Linked DNA regions of Rosistilla ulvae. The main gene of each other region encodes a partner of the protein of the gene in region 2 in a complex. Links are inferred from orthologs where the notes say so. Each region holds a gene or a part of one and is shown on either strand. Other genes may lie near its edges.

Region 1 (11,406 bases), 2.7 Mb from region 2 along the record:
CCCTCGGCCCGCTGGCTCTCCCCGAATCCGATCAGGTTCTGGTCGCCCAAATTTCGAGTGGACGTTTCCGACAGTTCTCCGGCAGCAACGACAATCTGTTGCTGTTGTCGAGTCGAGAAGAATGGAAACCGATCGATGGTATCAAGCTTCCGCCGGGCAGTCGCGAGATGCTTGCGGGTTCCGATGGAGCGTTGATCGTCTACGGTACGCGAGGCATCTCGCGAGCTGCCGCCGGTGGTCTGGAATCGGAACCGTCGGAGAAGAAGGACAGCGGTATGTTCGGCGGGCTAATGTCGATGCTGCAATCCGAAACCGATGGATTCACCGTGATCAGTCCTCCCGACTTGAATCTCGATACGCCGATGAGTGTCGACGCCGTACCGCGGTCGTCATCGGTGGTCGCTTACACGCGTGGTCGCTTGATTCGTTTGACCGCCGGCGAAGACCGACGACTGAAGATCGATCGAGAGATCAGCCTGCCGGGGGCGGCGAACCAACGGGGCGCCATCGCTGCGACATCCCAACACCTGATGATCGCGCGGGAGGATTCGGGAATCGAAATCTACGACCTGCAAACGCTGGAGAAGCTGTACGACGTCGACCTCGATGCGGCTAGCACCCCGACCGAACTGCGGGCGGCCCGCGATGGCGGTGATCGCGTCGCGATCCTGTTTGCCGACAAAACGGTCCAGGTGATCGATACGTCGATGGGAACCTCCATCCCCGTCTCGATCCCGCACCAAGGTTCGATTGCCCAACTGAACTGGAGCGATTCAAACACATTGTTGATCGCTTACGAATTGGACCATGTTCTGGCGCTCGACCTGACCGACGGTTCGGTCCAGGCAACATGGCAACCCGAGCGTGGTATTTGGCGCTGGCTGCAGGATTGGATCGTCCAACCGATCCATACGGTTTTCCCCAAGCCGGGCGAATTGGGAGAAACTGTCGAAGGGATCGTGATCGGCGAGCGAGAAATCGCCGCCGGGCCACCATCGGAAGTCGATTTGGCCTACGATCGACGCGTCTTGAAGATCTGGCAGCCGTTGGTGAACTGTGGGATTTTCACGCTTTTGATGCTCGGCTGCGGCTGCTACTACGTTTCGCGACAAGACTTTTAACACCCCAAACGTTTCCGGCGGCTGCCAGCTGTCCCGACACCGCCGCGTTGGGGACAGATTCGATTTGACTTTTGTTTCCGCCGCGATGCGTTAGGATAGAAAGACGCAAATTCCGCATCCCGATTCCCTGAATCGAAACGCTTGGTGATGTCTCCGATGATTCTGCGATTGCTGCAACGTAAACGATGCTGGTTCTCGGTGGCTGTTCTTGTGAGCGGTTGCCTGATGCGGTCGCCCGCCTTGGCGCAATCGCCTCAGCCGTCGCCCCATGACGATCGCTTGCAGCAGAGGCTCTCCAGCCGCGAATTCTCCGACCGTCAGAACGCCATGCAGGAGATGTGGGAACTGGGCAGTGAGGCGGAGGTGCTGGCGGCGGAACAGAGCGACGACCCCGAAGTGCGCATGCGGGCCCGTTGGATTCAGGAGCAATGGAAACTGGGGATTCGCCAACAGACCCCTGCAAACGTTGCCCGATTGTTGCGCGGTGCCGACGACGAAAATCAGCCCAGCCTTGCCGACCTGATCGCGTTGGAACAATTGAGCGGGTTAAACGTGGCGCTGCGACAATCGAAGTCCCAGGCGTTTCGTCAGCGTGTGCAAATTGATCTGTTGCGTCATTTCCCTTACCTCGCCTACCTCGCTCTGGAAAGAGGCCAGTCCGAACCGTTTATCGAACTGTTAGGCGAGATGTCGCACATGCCGATCGTCGCGCTCCGACGCAGCCAGATGATGTTTCAAATGGGCAGCAGCCACGACGATTGCCTCACGCTCGCGCAAGCCGCCGATGAGATGCAGCCTGCCAGCCGCCGGAAGGTCGAAGTTTTCATCCGTTGGACGATGGGCATGCAGGACGAAGCGATCCAATGGGCCGGCCAGGACGATCCGGAATTGATGTCGCGTCTGCAGTTTGCCGCTTTGGATTGGAAGGGGTTGGTCGAATCATCGCGACAACAAACCGATGCGGTGGAATTGCTCGAGCCCATCGAACTCGATGACGCTCAAAACGCTGCCTCCTATTTGATGCGATGTCGTGAAAAAGCGAAACCGATGTTGTTGTGGATCATTGGACTGTATCGCAGCCAACAAACCGAACAATGCGACGAGATCGTGAATCGGTTGGTCGAACTGGTTACGTCCGACGACTTCCTAACGGCGATCGATACGCTTCAGTCGCAATCCCGACGGTATCGCAGCGATCTCACAACCACAGTCTTCGAAGCAGCGGAGACGTTGATCGCGGTCGACCGAACCGATCGGGCCATCGAGGTATTATCGGATCGAATGCCGCTTCAAGCGGCCGAACTGTTGGTCCAGCAAACCGATTACCAGCGCGCATTGGAAATCCTTGGGGGCGATACCGCCTCGCTGGAATCGAGCCTGTTGGCAATGGCGGATGAAACGCGACAGCAGGCGGAAAACCTGGAGGATGACGACCTTCCAACGCAGCGGCCACAAGCCTTCGAACGTTGCCTCGCCGCCTGTTCGCTGGCCTACCAGTTAGGCTATGCTCCGGCGGCGCGGCAAGCGCTGCGACGCGTCTCGTCGCTGACGCGTGGCGAAGGGATTATGCACCGTTTGGAAGTTATCCAAACGGTGCTGCAACGCAACGACTCAACCTTTGCGATCGAACTTGCCGAACCGTTGCTGAGGATGCCTTCGAGCGATGGGAAAGCGACCGAAGCGTTGTTTGGAACATCGATCGGCAATGAACTTTGGCATGCTTTAGACCAACTGGAACCTGGCTGGACGGTCACACAGCGGGCTCGCGTGTTGGTCGATCTGTCGCACGGCAAATTGCCCGCGGGCTGGAATCGTAGTATCGACCTGAATCGTTTGGCAACCTGGTTGTACGATCAATTGGACAGCGACGATGGGCAGTTCAACGTCGTGTTGTGCCGAGAAATTGCCGAGTTCTTCCAAACTTATGCTCGCGACGACTGGGCCAATACGTTTTATCGAAGGGCCGCTCAAAACAACGACTATGAAGCGACGACCGCACTCGCACGCCGGCAGTTCCAATTGGGGAACATGCGGGCCGCGGCGGACTCTTATCAAAATCTCTGGGAACGCTTTCCGAACCATCCCGAAACCCTTGTCGGTTTGTCCAAATCGCGACGGCTAGCCGGACAAGAGGACGAAGCGAAAGCGATCGTCGATCGGTTGGACCTGTTAGCTTTGGATGCCGCCCAGTACTTCGACGTCGCGGTCGCGTTCGGTCAGTTCGACGATCTGCCAGGCGCCATCCGATACGCCAACAAAGTCATTCACGATACTCCCGAGAACTCCTCCGGTTCGTATCACTACCGCGCGATCCGATTGCTGTTGGGACTAGAGGACAACAAGTCGCCACAGGAGATCGCTCGGCTGAACCAACGCTTGCTGGACCGGACGCTGAGTCCCACGATGTTGCGAGACATGGGGTCTTACCAAAACATCGTCTTCGATTCTTACGAAGCGTCCGCGCGGCAGGCACTCAACCGCGGAGACGTCGCGACGGCGACACAGCAAATGAAAATGGCGCTCCGCTCCAGCCCAGCCAACATTGATTTTGCCGAGCAGCAATTGCTGGAAATCCGCGCACAAGGACACACCCAATTCGCCGACCAAACCTTGGACAAGATCTTTGCTGCGGCAACCAAACACCTGACTCGCTTTCCGTTGAACGCCAACATGGCCAACAACATCGCTTGGGTTGCCGCGATCCACAATCGCCACTTGGATCGCGCATTGGAGCTGTCGATGTCGGCGGTGGCGGAATTTCCCGAGTCGTATTCCTACCGCGATACGTTGGCCGAGGTCCTGTTTCGGATGGGCGAGACCGATCAAGCGATCCAAGTCGAAATGAACTGTTTGTTAGACGTTCCCGACGACTACCACCTGCACGAACAACTGAAACGTTTTCGCGGTGGCAATTAAGACAGCCCACCTTTATTCGCCCAGCAAAGCCAACGAGTTTCCCGACGAGGGCACAGCACGAGGTCGCACCGACACATCTTTGCACAGCGAACTCACCTCCCCGAACAACGCTGCGCTCGTTCGACCCTCCGCTTCAAACTACGTCTGGCGGAGGGTGAAGAACGCGCAACTTCACCCGCCCGGCAACGCCGGGAGGGTCAAAAAACGAGCGTTTAGCAAGTTTTTCGGGGAGGGCTGTCCGTGAGTCAAAGACGCCGGAGTCGATCTCACGCAAAGCCTCCCCGAACAACGCTGCGCTCGTTCGACCCTCCCCTTCAAACTACGTTTGGGGAGGGTGAAGAACGCGCAACTTCACCCGTCCGGCAACGCCGGGAGGGTCGCAAAACGAGCGTTTAGCAAGTTTTTCGGGGAGGGCTGTCCGTGAGTCAAAGACGCCGAAGTCGATCTCACGCAAAGCCTCCCCGAACAACGCTGCGCTCGTTCGACCCTCCCCTTCAAACTACGTTTGGCGGAGGGTGAAGAACGCGCAACTTCACCCGCCCGGCAACGCCGGGAGGGTCGAAAAACGAGCGTTTAGCGAGTTTTTCGGGGAGGGCTGTCCGTGAGTCAAAGACGCCGAAGTCGATCTCACGCAAAGCCTCCCCGAACAACGCTGCGCTCGTTCGACCCTCCCCTTCAAACTACGTTTGGCGGAGGGTGAAGAACGCGCAACTTCACCCGCCCGGCAACGCCGGGAGGGTCGAAAAACGAGCGTTTAGCGAGTTTTTCGGGGAGGGCTGTCCGTGAGTCAAAGACGCCGAAGTCGATCTCACGCAAAGCCTCCCCGATCAACGCTGCGCTCGTTCGACCCTCCCCTTCAAACTGCGTCTGGCGGAGGGTGAAGAACGACAAACTTCACTCGCCGGGCGCATCCAGCGAGACGAAGTTCTTCAGCAACTTCATTCCGTTGCCTTGGCTCTTTTCGGGATGGAACTGAGTCGCGTGCAGATTGTCGCGCCAGATCGCGGCACAGAAAGGAGCCCCGTAGTCGGCTTCGATCGCGACGACGCTGCGATCGCTCGGCTTGACGTAATAGGAGTGAACGAAGTAGAAGTGCGTCCCCGGCTCGATCCCCTGCATCAGCGGCGTCGGTTGCGTGATCTGGACCTGGTTCCAGCCCATGTGCGGCACCTTCAACGCGGGGTCTGCGGGAAAGCGAACGACTTCTCCGGGAATGATTCCCAGTCCCTCGTGCTGCCCCCCCTCTTCGCTGCTGTCGAATAGCATCTGCAGCCCCAGGCAGATCCCCAGAAAGGGGAGTCCCGAATCGATGAAATCACGGATTGGGTTGGCTAGGTCGCGGCGATTCAGTTCGGCGATGGCATCTTTGAAACCGCCGACGCCCGGCAAAATCAACTTCTCCGCCGACGCGATCTCGCCCGGGTCCGACGTGATCAGCGTCTCTTCCCCCACGCGTTGGATCGCCTTACTGACGCTGCGGAGGTTGCCCATTTGGTAATCGACAATCGTGATCATGATGACTTGGCCGGTGGAGTTTCGTTTGACGGATGCGTTGATTTCGGGCCTGTGCCGCGTTGCTCGGCGATTTTAACCCGATAGACGGTATTCGCGAAGGGTTGGTTCGCGGTGGCCCAACGCTGCAAGCTCTCTCACCAACGCAACTGGTCACTTTGCGATGGCGGCTGCGCTGTGGCGGACATCCGATCCAACCGCGTCCAACAACGGACGATCTGTCACAGTTGACACCGTTCCCCAGAAGATCTACAAAAGCTGTGCCAAATATGCATCTTTAGCGATCGACGCGAATCTTGCTCCCCTTTCTGCGAACAGGAGACTCTGGAATGAAGCGAATCTCTCTTAAAGTCCGTCTGGCGACACTGGCCGTCGCTGCGATTGGTGGTTTTCAGGTGATCACCTCCCCCAACGCACCGGCTCAGGACCCGGCCCCCAACGCGAAAGCGGTCCAGCGATCGCGGCAGACCGTGCAAACGCTCGACAACATCTTTAAGCAAACGATCGTTTTGGTGACCGACAAATACGTCAACGACGATGACGACTTTGCCGCCGGAAGCGCCGCGGTCCTGTTGTTCAAAAACATCTCCGAGGGGAGCGACAATACGATTCGCTTGATCGACGCCACCGGCGATCCCTACGAATCGGACAACGTCGCCAAAGACGACTTTGAAAAATCGGGTATCAAGAAATTGAAAGCGGGTGCAAAGACTGTCGATCAAGTGGTCGTCCGCGACGGCAAACATTATCTGCGCGCGTTGACTCCCGTACCCGTGGTGATGCAAAAATGTGTAATGTGCCACGCGCACTACGCTGACGCCAAACCAGGCGAACCGATCGGAGCGATCAGTTACACCGTGCCGATCCAATAGGTTGGCAACCACTCAGGCAATGCCGTTTGCGATACCACGACGCGGCAACAACCAGACGCTTCGTTTTTCACGGAGCGTCTTTCTATCAACTCGACAATAACGAGATATTCAACCGCCACACCCACAACGAGGAACACGACGCATGTCGGATCCGGAGCCAAAAAAAACGAAAGTTGAAGTGATCAAAGAAGCCAGCTGTGGGTTGCGTGGTTCGATCGCCGACGAATTGGCCGATGCCGCTACCGACCACGTCGCCGATGCCACAACCAAGCTGCTGAAATTTCACGGCACCTACCAACAGGACGACCGCGACCTGCGGACGCCTCGCCGAAAAGAAGGGCTTGGCAAAGCCTATTCCTTCATGGTTCGCAATCGCATCCCCGGCGGCAAGATCACCGCCACACAGTTTCTCGGGGAACTGGACATCGCCGACGAACTGGGCAATGGGACGATTCGGATCACGACGCGACAGAGCATCCAGTTGCACGGGGTGGTGAAAGCCAATCTCTGGAGCACGATTCATCGCATCAATGAGATCAAGCTTTCCACGCAATCGGCTTGCGGCGACGTGACGCGCAACGTCTGCTGTTGCCCGGCACCGCTGCGCCAGAACGGGCTCCGCGATCGCTTGCAGGAAATTGCCGACGAGATCGCTGTCCACGTGCGGCCAAAGACGCAAGCCTATCATGAAATCTGGATCAAGGATCCGCAGTCGGGTGAACGCCAGCAGGTCGTCGGACCGCCGGATGAACCCGAACCCGATCCGATCTATGGCAAAGCCTATCTGCCGCGGAAATTTAAAATCGGCCTCGCGCTCAGCGATGACAATTGCATCGACGTCTACGACAACGACCTCGGCCTGCTGGGCGTCACCAGCGGGGACGAACTGGTTGGATTCAACGTTTTGGTTGGCGGCGGCATGGGGACGACTCCCAGCAAGAAGAACTGTTTCCCAGCACTAGCGCATCGATTGACGTTTGTCACGCCCGATCAATTGCTGCCGATCATCACCGCGATCATCCTGGTGCAACGCGACTTCGGCAACCGCGCCGACCGCAGCCAAGCCCGGATGAAATATCTGATCCACAACCTGGGTCTCGCGGCGTTTAAAGCGAAAGTCGAATCGTATCTGTCCGAAGCCGAATCGATCTGCGGCGTTGCCGATGGCAGCTTGCCACGTCCGTTGCCCGCTCCCAATCCGGTCGACGTGACACGACACGATGATCACATGGGATGGCACGCGCAAGGAGACGGCAAGTTCTTCTTGGGGCTGCCGATCGAAAACGGTCGAGTCAAAGACGATGGCCCGCTGCGACTGAAGACAGCTCTTCGCAAGCTGTTCACCGACCATGTCAGCAACGCTCGACTGACCGCTCAGCAAAACATCTTGTTGTGCGATCTCGAAGAAGATCAACGCGACACTATCCAACAACTGCTGGCCGAACACGGCGTTGTCACTGTCGATCAGATCAGCAACGCCCGGCGGTTTGCGTTCGCATGTCCGGCGCTGCCAACCTGCGGCTTGGCGATTACCGAAAGCGAACGCGTGTTGCCGACTGTGATCGGCGCGGTCGAAGCCGAACTCAGCTTACTTGGTTTGGCGGACGAACAGTTCACGATCCGGATGACCGGATGTCCCAACGGCTGTGCCCGACCCTATAACGCCGACATCGGTCTGGTTGGCCGTAGTGCCGACGGCAAGACGGGCGAAGGCCGCTACACGCTGTTCATCGGTGGCAACCTGCTGGGTACGCGAATGAACAAAGTCTTCAAGGATCAGGTTCCGATGAGCCGGATCGTCGACGAACTGCGTCCCGTGTTGGTTCATTTCAAACAGCATCGAACCGCGGGGGAGAGTCTTGGCGATTACTGCAATCGCGTCGGCGTCGAAGCGTTGTTGCAGTTAGATCAAGAAACGTGAGTCCTCGAGAACTGAGTTAATGAAAACCGATTTGGACCTCGACCAATTCGTTCAATGTGTCGGCGATGCCATCATCGCCGTCGATCGCCGCGGCGAGATCATCTTGTGGAATCCGGGAGCCGTTCGCTTGCTGGGGTACAGCGCCGACGAAGTCCTGGGCAAATCGATGGACTTCTTTATTCCCCACGCTTCGCGAAAACCACACTGGGACGGTTTTCATAGTGCGATCGCGTCGGGGCAGACGCATCTGGGGACCAACCTGATCCGCGTTCCAGCACTCCACAAGAACGGCCAGACGATCCGGATCGCTCTGACCGTTGCGATCATCCGCGAAGACCTGCAAGCACCGAAACAAACGGATTAGTCCTGCCGGCTTTGGTCCCTCGCTACGATGGCTCATCCGCTGCGGGCGGAGGGGATTCGGCATCATCGCTGGGAAAGATCGGCTGCAACACGACCGGCAACACCCGCACGACAGGTTGCGGCGCGCGATCGACGATGCTTGCCGCGGCATCCAACACATTCATGCTGTTCTGTCGCATCAACTGACATGAAAGCCCAAACTGCAGCTCGCAGGAAAAGCCTCGATCGTCGGCAGCTTCCAAAAACAGCTCCGCCGCTCGCCGCGCGTGGCGCCGAACGCCAACCAGTTTCCCCTGCCGCGCTTTGACACCGGCCGCGGCGAGTTTGATCAGCCCCTTCAGAAACGTCGCCGCAGGGCCGACGCGTCCAGCAGCGATCCACAGCGACTCCCACGCTTCATGCGCTTCCCAGACGTAGCCGTGGTTAAACAGATCGACCGCCCAAAGGTGACGATTGCGGATCGACACCCGGTCGGCGGGATCAACCGCCCTGGCCACCGCGTCCCAGCTGTGCCCGCGAGGATCCGAGAACGGATGGGGATGCATCCCCGGAACGTAGGCGTAGACAGGAAACCGGCGCGTTGAAAAACGCGGCGGCGGCATCGGCGGGTCGGTCGATTCCGGTTTCTTCACGATCGATTCCAGTCAAAAGAAGAGTCCAGGTCATTGCGGAATAACGCCACCACAGCAACCACTCGCTCGGTCCAACACACACACGCCATTCCTACCAAACCTCATGCCCTAGTTTTAAGCAGCGTAGCTCAACGACAAGGCATTCGTTGCGAAACACAAATAACTCAAAAAAAAAACGGCGCCGCAAAGGCATCGTGCCCAACTTCCGTTACGGAATCCAACATGCCGTAAGCGAGGCATCAGCGAAGTAATCCTCGCCACCCACCATGCGTTCTAGCCATTGTGGTGCAGAGCCCGTGTGGCACAACCGCGATACACCAGAAGCGTTGCAGCGACATTTCTTGGCACTCCGTGTGCATCTATCAGCCGGGGCCCCAATCCCAATATTAAATTCTCACCCCTCTAAATTCAGGACCCGCCCGCATGAAATCACGGCACGTTTCCCCGTCCCAGCACCGCTCACTTCGCCCCAACACGCAACCACACCGCTCGGGGTTCACACTTGTCGAATTGTTAGTCGTAATTGCGATCATTGGTATTCTGGTTGGGCTGCTTTTGCCTGCCGTTCAAGCCGCTCGCGAAGCCGCTCGTCGGATGTCATGTTCCAATAACATGAAGCAGATCGGTCTGGCGCTGCACAACTATCACGACACGCATCGAGTCTTTCCCTACTCCACTTCGGGTGACGGTTCGGTCACCGCCGAAAGTGCCGCTCCCGCAGCAAACGGCGTTTTGAACCATCGCGGTTGGATGCTGTTGCTACCCTTTATCGAACTGCAAAACCTGCAGGATCAAATCGACATGAACCTCCCCACCGGCGGCTACGATCGCGGTGGCGTTGGATTCGCCGGCCCGAAACCAGGTGAAGCGGGCAACGCCAACGATGTCGTCGTCAGCACATCGGTCGAAGCCTTCTTGTGCCCATCGGATCCCAACCCAACCCACTACCCCACCGACTCGGCGAGCTATTCGATTTCGGCCGGTACGACCAGCTTGTTGGGTGCCTACACGAATTACGACTTCAGCATGCGTCGGTTGTCCAGCACCGCCGAGAAGTGGAGCCGTGACACCGGGTTCACCAGCAAACGTCTGTTTGGACACGACGAATCGTCGCGGTTTCGCGATATCACCGATGGAACCAGCAACACCGTTGCCGTAGCCGAAACGCTGCGTGCGGTCGTCGATGGATCGGTTCCCACTTGGGGCTATGCCAAATGGGCCGGTCAAGGCGTCGATCTGGGATGGTCTCGCGGTATCAACGACAACGAGTGCTGCAACTGGGATTCGCCTCCCAATTCGCGAACGCCCCGCGCTAGCCAATTGGGCGAATGGGGAACCGCCGGAAGCACCCATCCCGGCGGAGCCCAAGCGGTATTCGCCGATGGATCGGTCCATTTCATGACCGAAACCACCGACCAAGTGGTCCTCAACAACATCACCGCGATCTCCGACGGAAACGTCGTTGGTGAATTTTAATCTCGAACCATGCCTTGCGGCGCACAATTCCAGGACGGGCCGATTCGCCGGTCCTGGAAGCGTCGCCGCGGTTAAAACACTACCCAATACTCATCTCGCAAGTCAATTCCCTCTCGTTCTGGAGCCCCCTTCTGATGACTCTCGTTTATGATCGTCGCTTGTTCTGTGCCGCTTCTTTGTTGGTTCTGCTGGCCGTTGGCTGTGACGGCGGTCCTCCGTTGGCCGACGTCTATCCGGCATCGGGCCGCGTGCTAATGGATGGCAAGCCAATCGAAGGTGTCTCGGTATCGTTGTTGCCCGAAGCGGGCGTCGCTGGACGCGGCGGTTTTGGTGTCACCGATGCGAACGGCGCGTTCAGCGTCACGTCGGTCGAGGGGCAAGATGGCGTTCGGGAAGGCAAATACAAAGTCATCTTCCAAAAGCTGGCTCAACCCGATGGCTCGCCGATCCCTCCTGGAGCTACCGCCGCAGATGTGGGGGCCGAAAACATCTTGCCTCCCGCATACAACAACCCGGAGATGTGCACGATGTTTGCCGACATCAAAGCCGGAACCAATCCGGAAATGGAATTCGATCTGAACTCGAAACGCAAA
Region 2 (11,429 bases):
CGATGCGATGTCGAGCCTTCGCCTGAAGACTCGACTCCAACGCGATGTTGAGGTCGCCTGAAGGCTCTACTCCAACGTTGCCGGGATCAGATGATGCCGGGGGCTTTGACGTCGATTCCCTTGAGCGCCATCTTGAGGGCGTCTTTGTTGGGAGCGACGGCGAAGGCGGTTGGGCGGTCGATCAATTCGTCGTCGATCAACTGCTTCAGACTCATCGTAAAGTCCTGCATGCCATCCTCGGCACCGATCCGAATCGCATCGGGCAGCTTGCTGTCGTGCCCTTCGAGGATCAATTTGGTGATCATCGGCGTGAAGGTCATGACTTCGCAGGTCGGCACACGGGAGACGCCTGGTTTGATGCTGCGGAGCAATTTCTGGGCGACGATCCCCTTCATATTAAAGGCGATCGCCGAACGGATCGCGCCGTGCAACGATTCGGGGAAGAGGTCGAGAATACGACCGATGCAGGTCGACGCACTCGCCGCGTGAATCGTTCCGAAGACCAAGTGACCGGTCTCTGCGGCGTGGATCGCCGTCATAAAGGTCTCTTCGTCGCGAAGCTCACCGACCAGGATGATGTCGGGATCTTCACGCACCGCGTGTTTCATGCCGACGCTAAAGTCGACGACGTCCTGGCCGATCTCCCGCTGGTTGATCAGACTCTTATCCTCGGTGAAGATAAACTCGATCGGATCTTCGAGCGTTAGGATGTGCTTGCGATAGATGCTGTTGATGTAGTTCAGCATCGAACCGATCGTCGTACTTTTTCCCGAACCGGTGACTCCCGCCAACAGCACCATGCCCTGTTCGTAGTGGCACAATTTTTCGATCGATTCGGGGAGGAAGAGCCCGCGAAAGTCGGGGATGAAATTGCTGATTCGCCGCGCGACAAGGCCCATGTTGCCGAGCGATTTGAGCATGTTGATACGGAATCGCCAGCGAACGCCATCGACTTCGCATTGATACGAAAAGTCGGCCCCGCCCTCCTCTTCGAAGATCATCAGATTGCGTTGATCCATCATCGGCAGCAACAGATCGACCATCTCTTCGGTGTCGATCGGGCCACGATTCAGCGGCTTCAGTTCGCCACCGACGCGGACCATCGGCGGTTGGCCGACTTTCAAGTGAAGATCGGAGCCTTCCAGCTTGACCAAGGCGCGGAAGATCTTGTCGACCGGCAGCTCTTTTTTCTCTTGCAGCAGGCTCGATTTCAACCGAGCCATCATCGCGGTGCGTTGCGCCTCGGGCGAGATCGAAGGATCGGGAGCGGGGATCGCGGGCTTTTCAGCTGTCTTTGGCTTCATCGTCGTCTGCTTTCGTCTTGAGGTCTAACAATGGGCGGCGGTCACGTCCCGATGATCTCTTTTATCGGCAGACACCCGATCCCAGTCGAACAGGAATTCCACGGTCCGCCATCACGCGTTTGGTCTCTTCAATTGTAAACTGTCCGAAGTGGAAGATGCTGGCCGCAAGAGCCGCATCGGCGCGGCCGATTTCGATTGCGTCGGCCAAGTGCTCCGGTTTCCCCGCCCCGCCGCTAGCAACCACCGGGATCGAAACCGCGTTGCTGACCGCTGCGGTGATTTCCAAGTCGTATCCGTCGCAGGTTCCGTCGGCGTCCATGCTAGTCAGTACGATCTCGCCGGCGCCGAGCCGCTGAACTTCTTGAGCCCAGGCGACAGCTTGCAGCCCTGTCGGCTTGCGGCCGCCGTTGATGAAGACTTCGAATTTTGTCTCTCCATCGACGACGACCCGCTTGGGATCGATGTTCACGACGATGCATTGGCTGCCAAATCGATCGGCTGCCGCGCGGACCAGTTCGGGATCCTTGCAGGCGGCTGAATTGATCGAGACCTTGTCGGCACCGGCGCTCAACAGCGCACGGATGTCTTCGAGGCTGCGAATTCCGCCGCCGACGGTCAAAGGCATGAAGATCTGTTCGGCCGTGCGTTGCACGACATCGATGATGATGTCCCGCTCTTCGTGGCTGGCGGTGATGTCCAGGAAGACCAATTCGTCGGCCCCTTCGCGTTCGTAACGCGCCGCGACTTCGACCGGATCGCCGGCGTCGCGAAGGTTGACAAAATTCGTCCCTTTGACGACGCGACCTAAACTGACGTCCAGACAGGGGATAACACGTTTTGCGAGCATGATGTTCTGGAGAACTCCGCTTGGTTTGGGGATACGTATCCGATCATACGCCAACCGCCATTTGCAAGCGAGACGGTGTCTGCCGGCGACCGAAGGGATCGGTCGGTGAGCTAGCCCCCGTCTGTTCAATGTGCCCTGGGGGCTGCCGTTCGCTTCGCCCGACCGACTCCACGGCACCATGGCCACGCCCGGCTGGATTGCCTTGGCAATAACTAACTTGTTCGACCGGAACGACTTTGGCGATGTCGGCGAGCCCCGTCGCTAAGCTAACAAAAACTGCCGCAGCGATTCGTCGATCGCCGCGTTGTCATTGGGTTCGTCGTCGCGATCGGCATCCCCGCTGGAGTGATTCCACGCGGGTGTCGCGTCGGGGGAACCATCCGCCGTGGCTGCGTCTTGCTGCGGAATGGCGGTCAATTCCAACAGTGCAGCGTCGGTGGCTGTCGCAGTCTGCTCGGCTTCGGGAGCGGGAACAGCGGTGCGCGAAGGGTTCGAATTTAGATAATTCAACACCTGCAACGCATCGATCGGACGAATGATGCTGTCGCCATCGACATCGAGATAGTGAGGTGGTGCCTGCCCCTCGGGGACCGTTTGAGCTCCATAGCGATTCAGGTAGTTCAGGATGATCACCGCGTCGATCGGGGCGACACTACCATCGTCGTTGACGTCGAATCGGTCCCCTGGGTTTTGCCACGCCGAAACACAATTCGACGTATAAAAATCACCTACATCGGAATCGAGGACCGAGACGGTGAAGGCGTCCGATGCGGTCAACGGCACTTCACCCGAATCGGTTACGCGAACGCCCAGCGAGATCACTCCCACGTCGTCTGATTGCGGAGTGCCATGCAAGTTGCGGGTGACGCTGTCGTAGGACAGCCAATCGGGCAATTCGCCTTGGCTGCTCGAAAGCGATACTTCAAACGTGGTGTTTGCATCGGGGTCGGAGAACAAATCGTCGCCAAAGGTGAAACAGAATCGGCGTCCGACTTGCAATTGCAAATTCGCAAAATCCTGCCTGATCGTCGGCCGTTCGTTGACATCTTGCACGACGACCTGAACCGTTTGGGTGTCGAAGAGCCCTGTTGAGTCGGTTACCAGGATCTCCAACGCAAATTCAATTTGGGAGCCTTCGAAATCGAGGGTTGTTCCCGGTCGCAGCGACAGTCTTCCGGTGGCGTCGTCGATCGTAAACACCGCCGCGCCGTCACCAGCAACGATCTCGTATCGAAGCGGATCGTTGGAGTCGGGGTCGATCGCAGCGACCGATGCGTTCAATGGTCCCGTGGGAGAGTTTTCCGGAACGGTTAAGGTTTGCGAAACGATCGTCGGAGTTTCGGGGGCGTCGTTAACGGTGATTGGAATGATCAAGTCGGAGAAGTTGGGCGGAAAGGAAGCGTCGGTTGCCCGCAATTGAATCGAGTATTCCTGGTCCGACTCGAAGTCGAGGACCGCGCCGTCGGCGACTTTCACCTGGTTGGTCAGCGGGTCGAAGACAAACTTTGTCGACCCGCCACGTTGCGTGATCGTGACCTCTTCCCCTTCGGGATCGATCGCCGACACGGAAGCCACGACGGTTCCGGCGGCTGCATTTTCAGCGATCGCCGTGGCGTCAAATTCGACCTGGGGTGGTTCGTCCACGTTTAGAACCTGGATCGTCAGCGGTGTCTCCGAGCTCAACGCTGTGGCGGGTTCACCGTCGCCGTCGGGGACCTCTACAACGCGCACGACGATCTGGTATGTCGTCTGATTTTCATAGTCCAATGTCGCGTCGTTGGCTAACCGGATCTCGCCGGTGTTACTGTCGATCTCGAACATCGATTGGCCATTGCCCGAGACGATCGTTCGGGAGAAGAGATCGTGTCCTTCGGGATCGAAAATGGCGGGTAGGGCCACGAGGCTGCCGGGTTGCGCATCCTCGCCGATGGTGATCGGCGTGTCATCCAATTGCGGCGGTTCATTCGCATCGAGCACCATGATCCGAACCTGGCCCAGTTTTGTTTGTGGCTTAAGCCCTTGGTCGGTCGCGGCGATGGTTAGCAACATTTCAGGGCTGGTTTCGAAATCGAGCACTGCCGGGTCGATCAAGGTCAGCACACCCGAATCGGGATCGATCGAAAATGCTTCTCCCCAAACGGGGTCGGCGATCGCGAATGTAAACTGTCCACTCTCTTCGCCGATCGGCGCATTGGGGGATTCGGGCTCGATGCTGTCTTCGTTCAACGCGTCTTGGTCGCTGGCCAGGACCGTGCCGAGAACGAATCCGCCGGCAGCGTCTTCGGCAACCGTGAATCGATTGTCGGCAAACGTCGGCGCGTCGTTGGCATTATTTATCGAAACGGTGATCGTGGCCTGATCCGTTTGCCGGGGCAAAAAGCTATCGGAGGCTTCGACGACCAGCGTATACTCTCGGGACAATTCGAAATCGAGCCCGCGTGGATTGCTGACCCGAATCTCCCCGCTGATTGGATCGAGGGCGAAGTATCTTCTGCCGGTGCCGTCGACCAACCGATACCGGATGCTCTGCCCAGCGTTGGGATCGGAGGCTTGCACGATTCCAACGGGCGTGACGATCGGCGAGTTTTCATCGACCTCCATGACCAGCGTGGTCGTGTCGATCACGGGAGGCTGGTTATTGGTAAACACAAAGTCGACGTCGAAGTGCTCGGTGGAATCGATCGTGACCGCTTGCGTTGCGTCGACTGGCAGAACAGGAATCGCGCCGACGCCTTCGGGAATTGTGATCTGGTAGCTGTCCGGCGTCAGGTAACCCAAGTGGTATTCGCCGGCGGCGTCGGTTATTGCGATCGCTTCCTTTTGGGTGACGACCATGCGGTCGTAGTTGACGTACCATCCATTGCCCGATTCCTCGTAGATCAGCACCGATGCGATTTCGCCGGTCGCCGATTGCAATCTCAGTTGTTGTCGTTGGCCGTTCTGCAATGACACGCTACGGGTGAAGGCAATCGATTCGCCATCGCGATTAAACGCTTCCATTCGCACGACCGCTGGCAGGGAAAAAGCATCGCCGATTGCATCGATCTGCACCGAATCGGCATCGCGATAAAAATCGACGCGCAGCACATCGTTGAACCCAAACGATGCCGCGTCGTCGCCGAACACCCGCGTACCGGTGGAAGCCAGGCCGATTGTTTCGGTTATCGATGAAACCCCACCTTTCAGAGCACCGGTCGATCGATCGGCAACACTCAGCGTGATCCCTGGAAAGAGATTTGTCATTTCGGTGCCGGCGAGAACCGAATCGGGTTCGATCACCGTCGTGATCACGTCGCGGATCCCGTTACCATTCGTGTCAGCCAGTACGGTGACACCGGGGATCGGAGCACCAGCGGAGTTGTTGGTCACCCTGCCGCGGACTCCGCCAAAGAAATTATAGGTCCCCACGTGGTCCAATTCGCGTCCGCTGAAAACGGTCGGCGTCGCCGAATCGCTGATCACGCTTCCGTTGTTCAAACGGAGTCCCTGCGTGTCGCCGAAATCGTCGTACAGTCGGGCGGCAACCCAATCCTCCGCTCCCGATCCGCTGGAGTCTCCGATCCGGGCAACGTAGTCGTAGTTGTCGCCGGTGTTTTCGTCGGTCGGGATATAGGTGGAATTGGCTTGCAGCGACTGTTGGTTGGATTGCGGGCCGAAGACGGTTTGCCCATATCCATAAAAATCATGGATCCTTCCGATCGTAACCGAATCGTGAATCGTCCATGTTGCGGCAACGCCGTCGGGATCGATCGTGCCATCGTTGTCGAGATCGATGTCATCGCCAGCGACCGGGGCAGTCGAGGATTGCAGGAAAAACGCCGTCGCGGTGAAGACGGAGAAATCACCGGCCAGATGCACCCCCGCCGGCAGCCCGCTCATCGCGGTCGAAGAACTGACCAAGGCGTTGGCCGACGCGTCGATCGAAAACGAATGACCGGCCTGCGCCACGACCAGAAATCCATTGGCGCCGTAAGATTGCCCCGAAAGATCCAGGACCGTTTCGACCCGTCCGCCCAGTGAATTACCGGTGCTCTCGACCACCGTAAAATACGTGCCTTGGGGAATCGTCGCATCGGGCTGCCCACGCAATTCGAAGAACTGTTCCGTGGTGTCCATCGAAAGCTCGCTAATCACGCCAGCCAACAGATGTCGGCGTTCCAAAGCTTCGAGCCGAAGCCCACGTTGTCGTTTGGTCCGGTGGTGCATCATGATGTTTTGTCCCTGATGTCGATTGCTGAGCCCAATTAAATTACTGGCGGGCCGGGAATCTTTTATAAGAGCAAGAAAAGTCCAGGGCCTGATATTAAGGTTTGGGATTTGCTGAGTCTACAAAGTATGGAGAAATTCCTTTCCCCAAAGGGATGTGGCTGCGGAGAGCGGCTGCAGGACGATTCCTGGGCTATCGAGTGTTTATGTTCCAACGCTTCGCTGGCACGTGTTAGCCGTTCGTCGGTTGAGCAACCCGACGCGTGAGCATGGGATTGATCCGCCCCGTACGTTCACGTGTTGGACGGAGACTCTTGCGCTCAATTCGGTGATGCGGCTAAAACGACAAGCCGTATTCGCGTGGCGGCTGCTACTTCAAAATGGAACCACGGATTCGCTCTGGGACGATTTCGGTCGTGACTCCCGGTACTCGGCGGCATCGATTAAGATGGAGTGATGAACGCATTGCAAAGCTTAACATGGTCGCTGGACGGTTGGATCATCGTCGCGGGATGTCTTTGCGCGCTTTCAGCGGCGTTGCTCGGCAATTTCCTGGTACTTCGCAAGATGAGCATGCTGGGCGACGCGATCACCCACGCGGTCCTGCCCGGCCTAGCTGCGGCGTTTCTGCTGACGGGCAATCGCAGCAGCATCGCGATGTTTGTCGGCGCGGTGATCGTCGGCGTGCTGACGGCGCTGTTCAGCGAGTGGATCCGAGGGTTTGGCAAAGTCGATGAAGGGGCGTCGATGGGAGTCGTCTTTACCTCGCTATTTGCCCTTGGTCTGGTGATGATCGTGCAAGCCGCCGATCACGTCGATCTCGATCCGGGCTGCGTGTTGTATGGCGCGATCGAATTGACGCCGTTGGATCTTGTGCGTTTCGCCGGGCTGGAAATCCCCCGCGTCGTCGCGGTGCTGAGCGTGGTGCTGTGCATCAACATCGCATTTGTGACGCTGTTCTATAAAGAGTTGAAACTCAGTTCGTTCGACGCTTCGCTGGCGACCGCGTTGGGCTTTCGAGCGACGTTGATCCATTATTCGCTGATGACGCTGGTGGCGATCACCGCGGTGGCAAGTTTTGAAAGCGTCGGCAATATCTTGGTCGTGGCAATGTTTGTTGTGCCGCCAGCGGCGGCGCTGATGTTGACCGATCGGCTGTGGATGGTGATTTTGCTGAGCAGTCTGATCGCGATCGCCTCGGGCGTGCTAGGGCATCTGTCGGCGCTGGTCGTTCCCGGTTGGTTCGGGTACCGCAGCACAAGCACCTCGGGGATGATGGCCGTTGCCACGGGGTTGCTGTTTGTTGTCGCGATGCTGTTTGGACCTCGACACGGTGTGCTGGTCAAATCGATTCGGCGGCGAATCCTCAGCTGGCGGATCTTGGCGGAAGATGTGTTGGCGGTGATGTTCCGCATGGAAGAGCACCGCGACCATGTTGTCGCGACGGGAGCCCAGTTGGGGCAACGCTTGATGGCCGGTCCGCTCTCGACTGCTGTGTTGTTGCGAATGCATCAAGGGCGTGGCAACGTGCAACCGATCGACGCCGGATATCGGTTGACCAAGCGTGGACGCACCCAGGCGCGGTGGCTTGTCCGCAGCCATCGCCTGTGGGAACAATACCTTGTCGATGAAGCGGGAGTCGACACCGACCGACTGCACGCCAAAGCGGACGCTCTGGAACATGTGACCGATGCGGAGATGGGGGACAAGTTGAATCGCGAGACCCGCGATACGCAAACCGATCCCCACGGCAGTCCGATCCCACCGCTAGAGCACTGATCGGCGCGGCTTGGATACGCGAGCCTCAGGAGCCGCGTTCCTGCATCTATGGCACGCCAACTTTCGGTTTGAAGCTGTCAGGCAGTTCATGCAATCAGCTCATCGATCACCTTGCCGCCGAATTGACTGAGCTGTTTAAAGCGTCCGGCGTGATAGTAAGTCAGTTTGTTGTCGTCCAAGCCCAGCAGGCGAAGCAGGGTGCAGTGGAAATCGCGGACGTGGTGGACGTTTTCGACAGCGGTCATGCCCAGCTCGTCGGTCGCTCCGATCGTATGTCCGGCATTGCAGCCGCCTCCAGCCATCCAGATCGTCATCGCGTTGGGATTGTGATCGCGACCGTATGCTACGCCGCCACGAACTCCGTTGTCCGGAGTGCGACCGAATTCGCCGCACCACACGATCAGTGTGCTCTCCAACAATCCACGCTGTTTCAAGTCTTGGATCAGCGCGGCGATCGGTTGATCGACGCTGCGGACTAGGTTGCCGTGAGCGCGTTCGATGTAGTCGTGGCTGTCCCAGGAACCGTTGTAGAGTTGGACGAAGCGGACTCCTTTTTCAACCATCTTTCGAGCCAGCAGGCACTTGCGGCCAAAGGCATCGGTCGCCTCGCCGCCGATGCCATAAAGGTCCAGCGTCTTCGCGTCCTCTCCCGATAGATCGATCGCATTGGGGACTTCCATCTGCATCCGGAAGGCCAGTTCATAACTTTCGATCCGAGCGTTTAGGTCATCGTGAGCGGGATGCTTCGCGGCATGGTCGGCGTTGAGCTTGTTCAAAAAATCGAGATTCGCTCGCTGCCTCGCGGCGGTCACGCCGGGCGGCGGTTGCAGGTCGAGGATCGGCGATCCCTTGGGACGCAGCGGCGTTCCCTGATAGAAAGCGGGCAGGTAGCCGTTGCTCCAATTCGCCGCGCCGCCTTGAGGATACGACACCTCGGGCAGGACCAGGAAGCCGGGCAGGTTTTGGTTTTCGCTACCCAGTCCATAAGTCACCCAAGCTCCCAGTCCCGGATCGCCGCCAAAGCGATTGCCGCAGTTCATTTGATACATCGCCGTCGGATGATTGACGCTGTCGACTTGGCATCCGCGATAGAAGCACAAGTCGTCGGCGAGCTTGGACAGGTGCGTCCAGTTGTCCGCCATGTCGGCTCCGCTTTCGCCATGTTTGCCGAAACGAAACGGACTTTCGACGTAGTAGCGTTTGCCGCTTTTCATCGCCGATTTCTGCTCTCCCCGGCGAGTGAATTCCTTCAAGTGCAACTTGCGCAGCGACGGCTTGGGGTCGAAGGTGTCGATGTGCGAAGGCCCACCCTCCATCATCAGAAAGATGCAGTTCCTAGCCTTCGCCGGAAAATGTCCAGCCTTGGGAGCAAGGGGGGAAGTGGAGGTGCCGTTGGCACGGGCATCGTCGGAAACCAGTGCAGTCGCGGCGATGCTGCCAAGCGAGGTGCCAAGTCGGAAAAGACTTTCGCGGCGATTGATTGTATGCATGGTTGAGTCCAACATATTTAGGCAATACCAGCACGAAGCGAAAACGCGTGCACACCACACGTTCAAAGCCGCGTATCAAAAATACTAGCACGAAGCGCAAGCGAGTGATTCCACTTGTTCACTCGCTTGCGCTTCGTGCTAGTATTGGTCTTCGAGTCCTTTTCTGTCCTGAGCTTCTCTCACGTATGCTATCGCGGATTCTAGATCGGCTTCGTGATTGATGTATCGGCAACTAGCACCTTCGGTCCAAAAGTGTTCACGCTTTGGATAGCTTGCTTTCAACTTACGAGTACACCAGGCTTTCAGTTGATCACGAACGGTTTCTGGTGGATATCCACTTGCGGTCGCAATCACATGGACATGATTCGATCGCGCACTGACTTCATGCAGCAACCAGTTCCGGATTTTGCAATGCTCCTCCACCGTCGCTTCAACGACCTGGCGGTTATCAACCGTTAACAGGAACTCAGGTTCTTTCATCTGAGACTTGGCAAACTTTTGCAGTGGTTCGCAAGGAGGCCTCGCTCCTCCTTTTCCCCATTGATGCCAACCACGCTCGTCTCCGGGAAGCCAAGTCCCATAACATGTCCACGTGACAAAATATGCGAGGGGCTCTTCGGTGTTGAATGGGCGATCGGACATCAACCTGCGCTCCGGCGAACAGCGATCGCGACATTCACGACGCAGGATTCAATGTAACGGTTGAGTCCAACATCTCCAAAAATACCAGCACGACGCGCAAGCGAGTGGTCATCCCCCAATAAACGCACGACCGCAAGCGGGGGGCGTTCGTTCGTAGGCTAATTCATTCATTCACTCGCTTGCGCTTCGTGCTAGTATTGGTGCTTGGCGACCATCAGTACACGTATACAAATTCGTTGCTATTCATCAGCACTAAACAAACATCCGCCAAGGCTCGGGCTTTTTGATCCATTTCGCTCGGTTGGATATCGGGTTGGAAGTCGTCGAGAGCGTGTCTTGTTTCGGTGAAACGGAATCGCTCGCCAGTGTTCTCCTCAACCGCTTCGCGGATGACTTCACGAGCTGGCGGGTCGACCGGATCCGCTGTCGCTGGCAGCATCGACCAGATCCGCTGCCAATGCGTCACGGATCGCTCGATCTCTTCCGCCGTCGCTTCGCGGCTAAACAATCGTTGATAAATCATGCCGATCGCTTCGGTCGGATCGGAGGTGTTTTGTATCGCTTCGCTTGCCAATGCCCTCGCCCGGGCGTGGGTGTTGCGGCTGTTAAACATTGCAAACACCTGCGGCGTGACTGTCGATGTGTCGCGGCGTTCGCAGGAGAAGTCGGGGGATGGCGCGTTGAAGACTTCGAGCCCCGGAGTGACTAAGCCGCGGAGTTTCAAGACGTAGATCGAGCGGCGGTTGCGTTGCTGTGGCTTGGGATTCGGTGTCCACGCCGCAGCAAACGTTCCCATCACCTGACGCGGTTGCAACGCAACTTCCGCATTGATGATCGGTCGGCAGGGAATGCCACCCACCGCGGGATTTAATTCGCCGCTGACACTCAGCATCGAATCGCGAAGCTCTTCGGCACTCAAACGCCGCGGCAGGAAGACTGCGTACGCGTACGACGCGCGGGCCATCGCGTCGCGATCAAGCGTTTGGGGCTCTTGTGTTTCATCCGCTTCCGCGGGGTGCGGGTATCGAGTCGACCGACAATAGGTGTCGGAGTTCATGATCGTGCGGTGCAGGTGCTTGATCGACCAACCGCTGGCAACCAGTTCACCAGCTAACCAATCGAGCAACTCGGGATGCGTGGGGCGTTTGCCAGTCGAGCCGA

What was found.
Region 1: the proteins of hisF (region 2) and hisH are in contact, whole or in part, in a crystal structure (PDB 6RU0), measured with the Thermotoga maritima proteins. The link is inferred for Rosistilla ulvae from one-to-one orthologs. Residues at the interface, in WP_004080486.1 of Thermotoga maritima: Met1, Leu2, Ala3, Arg5, Ser40, Glu41, Asp45, Glu46, Ala70, Glu71, Ile73, Asp74, Ile75, Pro76, Phe77, Asp98, Lys99, Ser122, Gln123, Glu161, Thr195, Leu196, Asn247, Arg249, Glu251; in WP_004080484.1 of Thermotoga maritima: Asn15, Arg18, Arg22, Arg117, Leu118, Pro119, His120, Met121, Gly122, Trp123, Asn124, Asn134, Gly135, Tyr136, Tyr138, Val140, Tyr158, Glu180, Lys181, Ser182, Ser183, Lys184, Ile185.

The regions. Positions count from the first base shown.
Region 1 is NZ_CP036261.1:5,721,874-5,733,279, reverse strand. What follows is about bases 3,743-6,621. They hold hisH (imidazole glycerol phosphate synthase subunit HisH), read right to left. Parts: upstream 5,553-6,621; coding sequence 4,932-5,552; downstream 3,743-4,931. Other genes in these bases: EC9_RS20240 (NADPH-dependent assimilatory sulfite reductase hemoprotein subunit), read left to right, coding at 6,564-6,621; EC9_RS20245 (c-type heme family protein), read left to right, coding at 5,879-6,421; EC9_RS20255 (tetratricopeptide repeat protein), read left to right, coding at 3,743-4,037. Outside these bases: EC9_RS20260 (ABC transporter permease), read left to right, coding at 1-1,121; more of EC9_RS20255, read left to right, coding at 1,320-3,742; more of EC9_RS20240, read left to right, coding at 6,622-8,342; EC9_RS20235 (PAS domain S-box protein), read left to right, coding at 8,362-8,706; EC9_RS20230 (DUF309 domain-containing protein), read right to left, coding at 8,729-9,337; EC9_RS20225 (DUF1559 domain-containing protein), read left to right, coding at 9,761-10,813; EC9_RS20220 (carboxypeptidase-like regulatory domain-containing protein), read left to right, coding at 10,948-11,406. UniProt on the Escherichia coli protein: IGPS catalyzes the conversion of PRFAR and glutamine to IGP, AICAR and glutamate. The HisH subunit catalyzes the hydrolysis of glutamine to glutamate and ammonia as part of the synthesis of IGP and AICAR.
Region 2 is NZ_CP036261.1:3,012,399-3,023,827, forward strand. The notes cover bases 259-3,160. They hold hisF (imidazole glycerol phosphate synthase subunit HisF), read right to left. Parts: upstream 2,152-3,160; coding sequence 1,366-2,151; downstream 259-1,365. Other genes in these bases: EC9_RS10680 (type IV pilus twitching motility protein PilT), read right to left, coding at 259-1,226; EC9_RS10690 (cadherin domain-containing protein), read right to left, coding at 2,413-3,160. In the rest of the region: more of EC9_RS10680, read right to left, coding at 87-258; more of EC9_RS10690, read right to left, coding at 3,161-6,360; EC9_RS10695 (metal ABC transporter permease), read left to right, coding at 6,814-8,136; EC9_RS10700 (DUF1501 domain-containing protein), read right to left, coding at 8,223-9,626; EC9_RS10705 (transposase), read right to left, coding at 9,765-10,106; EC9_RS10710 (PSD1 and planctomycete cytochrome C domain-containing protein), read right to left, coding at 10,483-11,429.